2 regions of the Vibrio sp. R15-SG3-ISO1B genome follow, and region 2 is predicted to be linked to the other one. Evidence: predicted binding sites of a transcription regulator. Region 2 holds the regulator's gene; the other holds the start of a gene.
What was found. The regulator CRP, encoded in region 2, controls carbon source genes, mostly activating them, when cyclic AMP is high. The targets are predictions, from matches to a motif close to TGTGANNNNNNTCACA.
Positions count from the first base shown of each region.

Region 1: the regulator CRP is predicted to act here: its motif matches at 2,624-2,639, upstream of malT (HTH-type transcriptional regulator MalT).

Region 1 is NZ_JCBDGG010000043.1:83,457-87,885, forward strand. It holds gene malT (HTH-type transcriptional regulator MalT) at 1-2,444, opposite strand, end outside; gene AC6R0S_RS12950 (glycogen/starch/alpha-glucan phosphorylase) at 3,001-4,429, shown strand, end outside.
Region 2 is NZ_JCBDGG010000041.1:69,535-73,963, reverse strand. It holds partial or broken gene astD (succinylglutamate-semialdehyde dehydrogenase) at 1-1,112, shown strand, start outside; gene AC6R0S_RS12280 (DUF1338 domain-containing protein) at 1,232-2,032, shown strand; gene crp (cAMP-activated global transcriptional regulator CRP) at 2,212-2,844, opposite strand; gene AC6R0S_RS12270 (phosphoribulokinase) at 3,102-3,971, opposite strand; gene AC6R0S_RS12265 (YheU family protein) at 4,066-4,278, opposite strand; gene AC6R0S_RS12260 (hydrolase) at 4,333-4,429, opposite strand, start outside.

The DNA of each region.
Region 1 (4,429 bases), on a different contig from region 2:
TGTACCGAACGGCTGCGCTGCGTGGTGGAAATATCTTTCAGCAATTGCTGCGCGCGGTGACGTTCAAGGTCACCAAGCTCTTGTTTGGTGTTAAGTTTATTAAGGATGTGACCAATTTTGGCGCCATCCACCAAGAAGTTACCCAGCATTCCCGTTTGATTGGTGAGTTTTAGGGCTTCTTTGAGTAATTGACGCGCTTTCTCTTCATCTTGTTTGGAAATCGCCAATACCGCTTGGACAATCAGATTACGGTTGGTGTCGGTCAGTAAGTGCTTGTCTGCCGCTTCTTGCTGAATGAACTCGAGCGTTTGCTGCGCGTCTTCGTATCGCTCCAAATTGATCTGCGCTCGCGCAATATTACGCCATTGTAACTGAGTAAAGTGGTTGCAGGCGGTTTCTGGTCTCACGGCGGTATCGAGCCACTGTTTCATTGAGTCAAGATCGCCGCGTGCTTGCCAAAACAGAATCAACGACAGTGATGCGTTTGCGGTCCAATCGACGTGATAGGTCGATTGTTTGAGCAGATGCAAAATATGGTCGATGTATTTTGCGGCTCGGTCTAGCTCACCACGGCCAATCGCAATGCGAGCCAGCATCGAATAGCTATGTAAGTGCTTACTTGGGCTCTGTTTGCCCAGCACATCGATGCCTTTGAACGCGCAGTCTTCGGCTTCGTCCAAACGGTTCCAACACCAGAGGATTTGCGCGCGTACTCGCAGCAAAAATTCATGCATCGGCACTTGCTGCAGTTGTTGCTCTTCGATCAGTTTGAAGGCGTTGTCTTGCACTTCGTACGCAGCTTGCACATAGCCTTGTGCGATCAAAATCTCGCTTTGCTGTAACATCGCCCACAGCGCCTGATGATAGACCTGATACTGGCGAGCCAGTTTCTCTGTTTGCTGCATCATAGGCAACGCGCGGCTGAGACGGCCAAGGACGTGATTGACCTCGCCGACTACCGAGGTCGCAACGATGCGGCTTCGATAGACCGTGCTGTCAACTTGGCTCAGTGCCAGCTCAGCCAGTTCCAGCGCTTTTTCTGGTTGGTTCTGGTTGATGGCGACTTGCGCGCGCAGGGCGTTGAACTCGCCTTGCTCTTTGCTGCTGAGTTCCACGTTGAACTGGCGCATTTGCTCATCGGCTTTGGCAAGCAAGTCACCGACATCGTTGTAGCGGTGCTGACTCTGCGCGAGCCACGCTTGCAACATACACAATTTCGGTTCGCTGTAGAGCTGCTCCGGCGATAACGAATCAATGGCCTGCTCTAGGGCTTTAAGTTCACCGCCATTGAACATTTTCCAGCCAAACTGGCTCAAAATATCGGCGATCAGTTGGCTGTCTTTGGCTTCTTGCGCGTGTTTGAGTGCTTCATGGGGCGAAGATTGTTTGAGCCAAGCGCGCGCGGCGACTTGGTGCAGCTCTTGCTCTTTTTGCGGCATACGCGCTGAGCGCTCATGTGCAAGAAACTCGGCAAATAGATTGTGGAAGCGATACCAGTTTTGTTCACCTTCAAGCGGGTGGATAAACAGCCCATAGCGGTTGAGCGACTCAATCATACTGAGAGCGTCATCACGCTGAGTCAGCGCCGCCACCATGCTGTCGTTGAAGTGATCCAGCACCGAGCATTGCAGTAAGAACTGACGTGTCTCTTGGTCGAGTAGATCAAACACTTCTTCAATCAAATAATCCCACAGATGCGCGTGATTAAATTGCGAAAAAGACTCAGCCGATTGCGCCAACGTGCGATTTTGACCTTGCGCTTGAAGGGCGATCAACTGCAGGGCCGATGGCCAACCTTCGACGTAGTTGCGCAGGTTGTCTGCCGTGGCATCATCAATGCCATCGGCGATGCGCTGGTTGAAAAAACGGGTGGTCTCTTCGGTATCGAACGCCAGCAACTCGTCACCGATCTCAATCATCAGATCGCGCACACGTAAGTTGGCTGTGCCCAGTGGCGGCGCGGCGCGACTGGTGACGACTAATGTCAGGTTGTCGGGCATGTGCTTGAGGAAAAAGCGCATCGCCTCGTGGATCTCATCGTCAGAAATGAGGTGGTAGTCATCGAGGACCACATAACACTCGTTAAAATACTCTGACATCTCTGCAAATACTTCACTGAACAAGGAGTGAAGTGAGGAAAATTGACGCTTTTCGGCCAATTTTTGCGAATTCGGGCAAGCCTGGTTGGTCGCTTTATTTAGGGCTTGCAGCAGGTAGTTCATGAAGCGGAACGGGTCATTATCGCTTTCGTCAATGCTGTACCAGCCGACATTAGGTTTGTCGGCGAGCCACTGGGCGGCCATGGTGGTTTTACCGTATCCGGCAGGCGAGCGAAAAAGCACCAGTTTGTAGCAGGGTGCTTGCTGAAGTAAATCAAGAACTCTTGGGCGTACGATGGCGTTGTGTAAACGGCCAGGACGCGTGAGTTTCGAAGGAATCCACATCTTCTCATCCTTATCTTATTGTCAGTGAACGTGTCAGCGAGCACGACGTCAAGATGGGTTGTTTTTTGTTCGATCTTTGTTGTTGAGTGGGATGTTACTTAAGAGTTGGTGGGATTGTTATGTGAGGAGAGCGACTTTTTCGCATATTTCACATTTTGCGCGTATCTACGCCCCTTTTTTGTGATTTAAATCACATTAACCTGTTCGGTAAAACTTGTCTCAACTCATTATTTGCACGAGAAATCGTGTAATTTGCACTCAGGATGAAAACATTCTGTGATTCACGCTGCATATTTTTCATTTGCCAGTTTTTGATTTCGACGAAGTTTCATACACCTTAGGTAAGGTCGTTTAGGGTCATGGTGTGATCTTAATCAACAGAGTCCAGTTCACTCATCGGTTTATTGCGAGTTGGATCACTGCTTGTTGTGAATTACGCCCTCTACGCCCTGACTCCTCCTCCTAAATCGCTACCCAAGTAGGAGGATGTTTTGCAAGACAGAGCATTGCACGATATGTCTCAGATGGATTGAAACCGATAAGTGAGATTTCTCTAATGAAACCTACTCAACAGAAAAAATTTGATAAAGCCAGCTTTCAAGCTGACGTTAAAATGCACCTTTCTGCGACCTACGCGAAAACCGTAGACACCGCAACTCCGCGTGAATGGTACCTTGCTATGGGTAAAGCCCTGGCAGAGATCACAACGCTGGATCTTTTGAAAACCGAGCAAGACCCACGCATCAAGAACGCGAAAAGCGTCAACTACCTATCTCTTGAATTTCTTATCGGTCGTTTAACCGGTAACAACCTAATCAGCTTAGGTCTCTACGAGCAGATCACGGATGCGATGGCCGAACTGGGCCAAAACCTGACCGACTTGTTGGAAGAAGAGCGCGACCCGTCTCTGGGTAACGGTGGTCTAGGTCGTTTGGCGGCGTGTTTTATGGATTCTTGTGCAGCGCAAGAGTTCCCAACCGTTGGTTACGGTTTGCACTACGAATACGGTCTATTCAAGCAGTCTTTTGTTGACGGACGTCAGCAAGAAGCGCCGGATGCTTGGCGTGGTGTCGAAGGCTACCCGTGGGAAGTCGCGCGTCCAGAATTGGCGCAAGAAATTGGCTTCTACGGTCGCGTTGAAGTGAGCTACGAGAACGGCAAAGAAGTACGCAAATGGGTACCGGGCATGAGCGTGAAAGCGATGCCTTGGGACTTACCGATTGTCGGTTATGAATCTGACACGGTATACCCGCTGCGTTTGTGGGAATGTCAGGCGATTGCGCCATTCTCATTGGCAAGTTTCAACAACGGTGATTACTTCGAAGCGCAGCACGCGCTGATTGACGCCGGTAACATCACTAAAGTGCTGTACCCGAATGACAACCATGAGAAAGGTAAAACACTGCGTTTGATGCAGCAGTACTTCCATTCAGCAGCATCGGTACGTGACATTTTACGTCGTCACGAAGCAGCGGGTTTTGCACTTGCGGATCTTCCAAAGCAAGAAACAATTCAGCTTAACGATACTCACCCAACGATTGCTATCCCTGAATTGATGCGCATTTTGCTCGATGAAAAAGGGCTATCTTGGGATAAAGCGTGGGAAATCAGTTCGCAAACCTTCGCGTACACCAACCACACACTATTGCCAGAAGCATTGGAAACGTGGCCAGAGTCTTTGATTCAACGTCTGCTACCACGTCATATGGAGATCATTTTTGAGATCAACCATCGCTTCCTACAAGAAGTGCGCGCAATGTGGCCGGGTGATGGTGAGAAGCAAGCGAAACTGTCGATCATCGAAGAAGGCTTCAACCGTATGGTTCGCATGGCAAACCTGTGTGTGATCGGTTCTTACGCGGTGAACGGTGTAGCGGCGCTGCACTCAGAGTTGGTGAAAAAAGATCTCTTCCCAGAGTTCCACGCGATGTTCCCAACGCGTCTGCACAATGTGACCAATGGTATTACGCCTCGTCGTTGGCTGA
Region 2 (4,429 bases):
CAGGCGAAAGTACCCGTGAAGCGGCGGGTAACCAAATTGTACTGCGCCATCGCCCGTTGGGTGTGATGGCGGTGTTTGGCCCGTATAACTTCCCGTGTCATTTGCCCAATGGTCACATTGTCCCAGCGCTGCTGGCGGGCAACACCGTGGTGTTCAAGCCGTCAGAGCAAACGCCGCTGACCGGTGAGCTAGCGATGAAGCTGTGGCAACAAGCCGGATTGCCTGCGGGCGTGATCAACTTAGTCCAAGGGGGCAAAGAGACGGGCATTGCGCTAGCAGAGTCGAAAGGCATTGATGGCCTGCTGTTTACTGGTAGCGCCAATACAGGTCACCTGCTGCATCGCCAATTTGCCGGTCAGCCAGACAAGATGCTGGCACTGGAGATGGGCGGCAACAACCCTATGGTCATCAGTGAGCACTATGGTGAGCTGGGCGCGACGGTCTACACCATTTTGCAATCGGCCTTTATCAGTGCCGGGCAGCGTTGTACCTGCGCACGTCGTCTCTATGTGCCTGTGGGCGACAAAGGCGATGCCTTGGTCAATCGCTTGGTTGAGGCCACACGCAAGCTGCGCGTCGATCAGCCGTTTGCAGAGCCAGCGCCTTTTATGGGCCCACAAATTTCGAAAGCTGCGGCACACTTTATCCTCAACGCACAGGCGAACTTGCAGAGCCTTGGTGGTGTGAGCTTGGTGGAAGCGAAAGCGGGCGAGGCGGCGTTTGTCACTCCGGGGATTATTGATGTCACGGCCATCGAAGCGCTGCCAGATGAAGAGTATTTTGGCCCGCTGCTGCAAGTGGTGCGTTATCAAGGTCTTGAGCGCGCCGTTGAGCTGGCCAATGACACCCGCTTTGGTCTCTCTGCTGGGCTGGTGTCCACCGATGATGATGAGTGGGCCTACTTTGTTGACCACATTCGTGCAGGGATCGTCAATCGCAACCGCCAATTAACTGGGGCAAGTGGCGATGCGCCGTTTGGCGGACCGGGCGCCTCGGGCAACCTTCGCCCAAGTGCTTACTACGCTGCGGATTATTGCGCTTACCCTATGGCGTCGATGGAAGGCGAGCACACCTTGCTGCCTGAGACGTTAAGCCCGGGTGTAGAACTGTAAGACGCACCTTGGGCTCGCTTGGAGCCCAAGGTGTTCGATTCATTGCTAGGTTTGTGATTAAGCCATTCTTTTAAAGAACCAGCTTTACGATTCAGCTTCACGATTAACATGGAGACGTTATGACGCCTGCTCAACTGTTCGATTTACTGTGGCAAGACTATATTTCCCGTCTATGTCCTCAAGCGGCCAAGGTTCATCAGCTTTTAGAAGAAGATGAGCCGCTGATCAATGACCATATTGCGCTGCGCACCTTTAACATTGCGCCGCTCGGTATCGAGACATTGGCTGCGCCATTTATTGCGCTAGGTTACCAAGCGTGCGGTGACTACCTGTTTGAGAGCAAACACTTGGTCGCCAAGCACTACGAGCACGCCGATCCGACGTTGCCAAAAGTGTTCATCAGTGAGCTGAAAGTCGAAGAGTGCTCAGCGCCGCTGCAACGCATTGTCAGCAAGCTGGTGGCACAAGTGGAGGCATACGCACTGCAAAGCCATGAGTTTTTGTATGCGGGCCGTTTGTGGGATCTCAGCTATGAAGATTTTCAAACCCTCGCCCAAGAGAGTGAGTACGCAGCATGGCTTGCGGCGCACGGCTATGGGGCCAACCATTTCACCGTAAGCGTTAATCAGCTCAAGGCATTTGACGAGGTCGCGGCGGTGAATGAGCACCTGCGCCAAGCGGGCTTTGTCATCAATGAGTCGGGTGGCGAAGTGAAAGGCTCACCAGAGGTACTGCTTGAGCAATCGTCCACCATGGCAGACAAAGTCGAGGTGAGCTTTAGTGACGGTACGCAAGTGATCCCAGGCGGCTTCTACGAATTCGCCAAACGCTATCCGATGAGTAATGGTGAGCTCTACCCAGGGTTTGTCGCGGCGTCAGCGGATAAGATATTTGAGAGTACGGATGGGGGAAGTTCCTAGTGCCTAGTTGCTAGTTCCTAGAGGGGGGCTGGTTAAATGGGTGATGGGTAATAGGTAGTGGGTGATGGGGCTAGGTCCTGGTAAATAAAAAGCCACCGCTGGTAAAACAGGGTGGCTTTCTTAATCTTTAAAGGTTTTCTCTAGGAACTCGTCACTAGGAACTCGCCTCTAATAATCACCTATCTCGTGCCGTAGACGACGATGGTTTTACCGTGGGCGGAGATCAGGTTTTGCTCTTCAAGCATCTTCAAGATACGGCCAACGGTCTCACGTGAACAGCCGACAATCTGACCGATCTCTTGACGCGTGATCTTGATTTGCATGCCGTCTGGGTGCGTCATGGCATCTGGCTGTTTCGCTAGGTTAAGTAGCGTCTGCGCGATGCGGCCTGTCACGTCTAGGAAGGCGAGGTCACCGACTTTTTGGCTCGTCACTTGTAGGCGGCTTGCCATTTGCGCAGATAGACGCATCAGGATGTCAGGGTTGACTTGGATAAGCTGACGGAATTTCTTGAATGAGATCTCTGCAACTTCACAAGGTGATTTAGCGCGAACCCAAGCGGTACGCTCTTGATCTTCTTCAAATAGACCAAGTTCACCGATAAAGTCACCTTGGTTTAGGTAAGAAAGGATCATTTCCTTACCTTCTTCGTCTTTAATCAGTACCGCCACAGAGCCTTTGACGATGTAGTAAAGCGTCTCTGCTTTCTCACCGGCGTGGATCAATGTGCTTTTTGATGGGTACTTATGAATATGACAATGTGACAGGAACCACTCTAATGTTGGATCGGTTTGAGGTTTACCTAGAACCATAATATCTCACTTCCTCTGCAGGGTACGCTTGCCGCTTTCCATTTTTGTCGCGCCAGTAAAAGGCGCGAAGCCTTGAACAAGGCTTTTTAGGATAAGAGCACTTATTCAATGCTGCAAGCCATCTTTGTTTCGGTTACAAATAGTAGCCTTTTTCAAAAGGGATTTCTTGATTTTAATCGTGTCAAGTTGGTGATTGTTTACGCAAAAATGTGCACATGATCACGGTATGACAAGTAAACGGGTCTTAGGACTGATCTCTAGCCAATTTTACCCGTCTCGATAAGCTGCTGTAGGATAGGTCTGACGATGAGCTCCATCGCAAAACTCATCTTACCCCCCGGCACGACAATAGTGTTGTGGCGCGACATGAAAGAGCCATCAATCATAGCGAGCAGGTATGGGAAGTCGACCTGTTTGATGCCGCGCAAGCGGATCACTACAAAGCTTTCATCCAAACTTGGGATGCCTTTAGCGTTAAGTGGGTTGGACGTATCGACGGTCGGCACGCGTTGGAAGTTGATGTGGGTGCGCGAAAATTGCGGGGTAATGTAGTTGAGGTAGTCATCCATCGAGCGGACAATCGAGTCCATTACCGCTTCGCGTGAGTGACCGCGATCGCGCGTGTCACGGACGAATTTTTGAATCCACTCCAAGTTCACAATCGGTACCATGCCAATCAAAAAGTCGACGTGTTGGGCGACGTTGACCTCACCATCCACCACGCCGCCATGCAGTCCTTCGTAGAACAGCACGTCAGAATTTTCCGGCAAATCTTGCCACGGCGTGAAGGTACCCGGCATTTGATTGTAGGGCACGGCTTCATCGAAGGTGTGCAAGTAGCGACGAATTTGCCCTGTGCCTTCATTGCCATACTGCTTAAAAAACTCAGACAGCGCAGGGAAGTCGTTCGCCTGCGGACCAAAGTAGCTGATGTGGCGTCCTTGCTCGCGCGCTTTGCGGATCTCGACATCCATTTCTGGGCGCGTAAAGCGGTGGAAACTGTCCCCTTCCACCCAAGCCGGTTTCACGCGCATCATGTTAAACATTTTGCGAAACGCTTCAGAGGTCGTGGTTGTGCCCGCACCGGAAGAGCCCGTTACGGCAATAATGGGGTGTTTTGCTGACATGACAAACCTTGTCTTATTCCTTGTCAAATGATGACCAATATAGCATGTTCTATTGATTGATCACGGTATGGCGTTTTTTAACGCACTGGAAATATTAAAACTTTGATTTGAGTTGAATATCCACGCTCTCATGCAGCTCTGAATAGACCACCACCGCGTCACCACTCACCAAGCTCTGACGGATCTGGGCGATTTTCTCGTCAAGAGAGATTTCCTGCTCGCCATAGTCCGTCCCTTCACGCAGTACAAATTCACGGATCAGGTTGTCTAGGGTGTCAGGGGCGATCTGTTGCCAAGGGATGATCATAAATACCTCATTCATTTATGATGAAAGTTGAAGGCGGCTATTATGCCGAAAGGGCTAACGATTCGAAACGCTTAGGGATTCATAGTACGCCGGCAACGCCTCTTCCAACCAAAAGCGCGGTTTGATGGCGCTGCCAGTGAGGAACCCGACG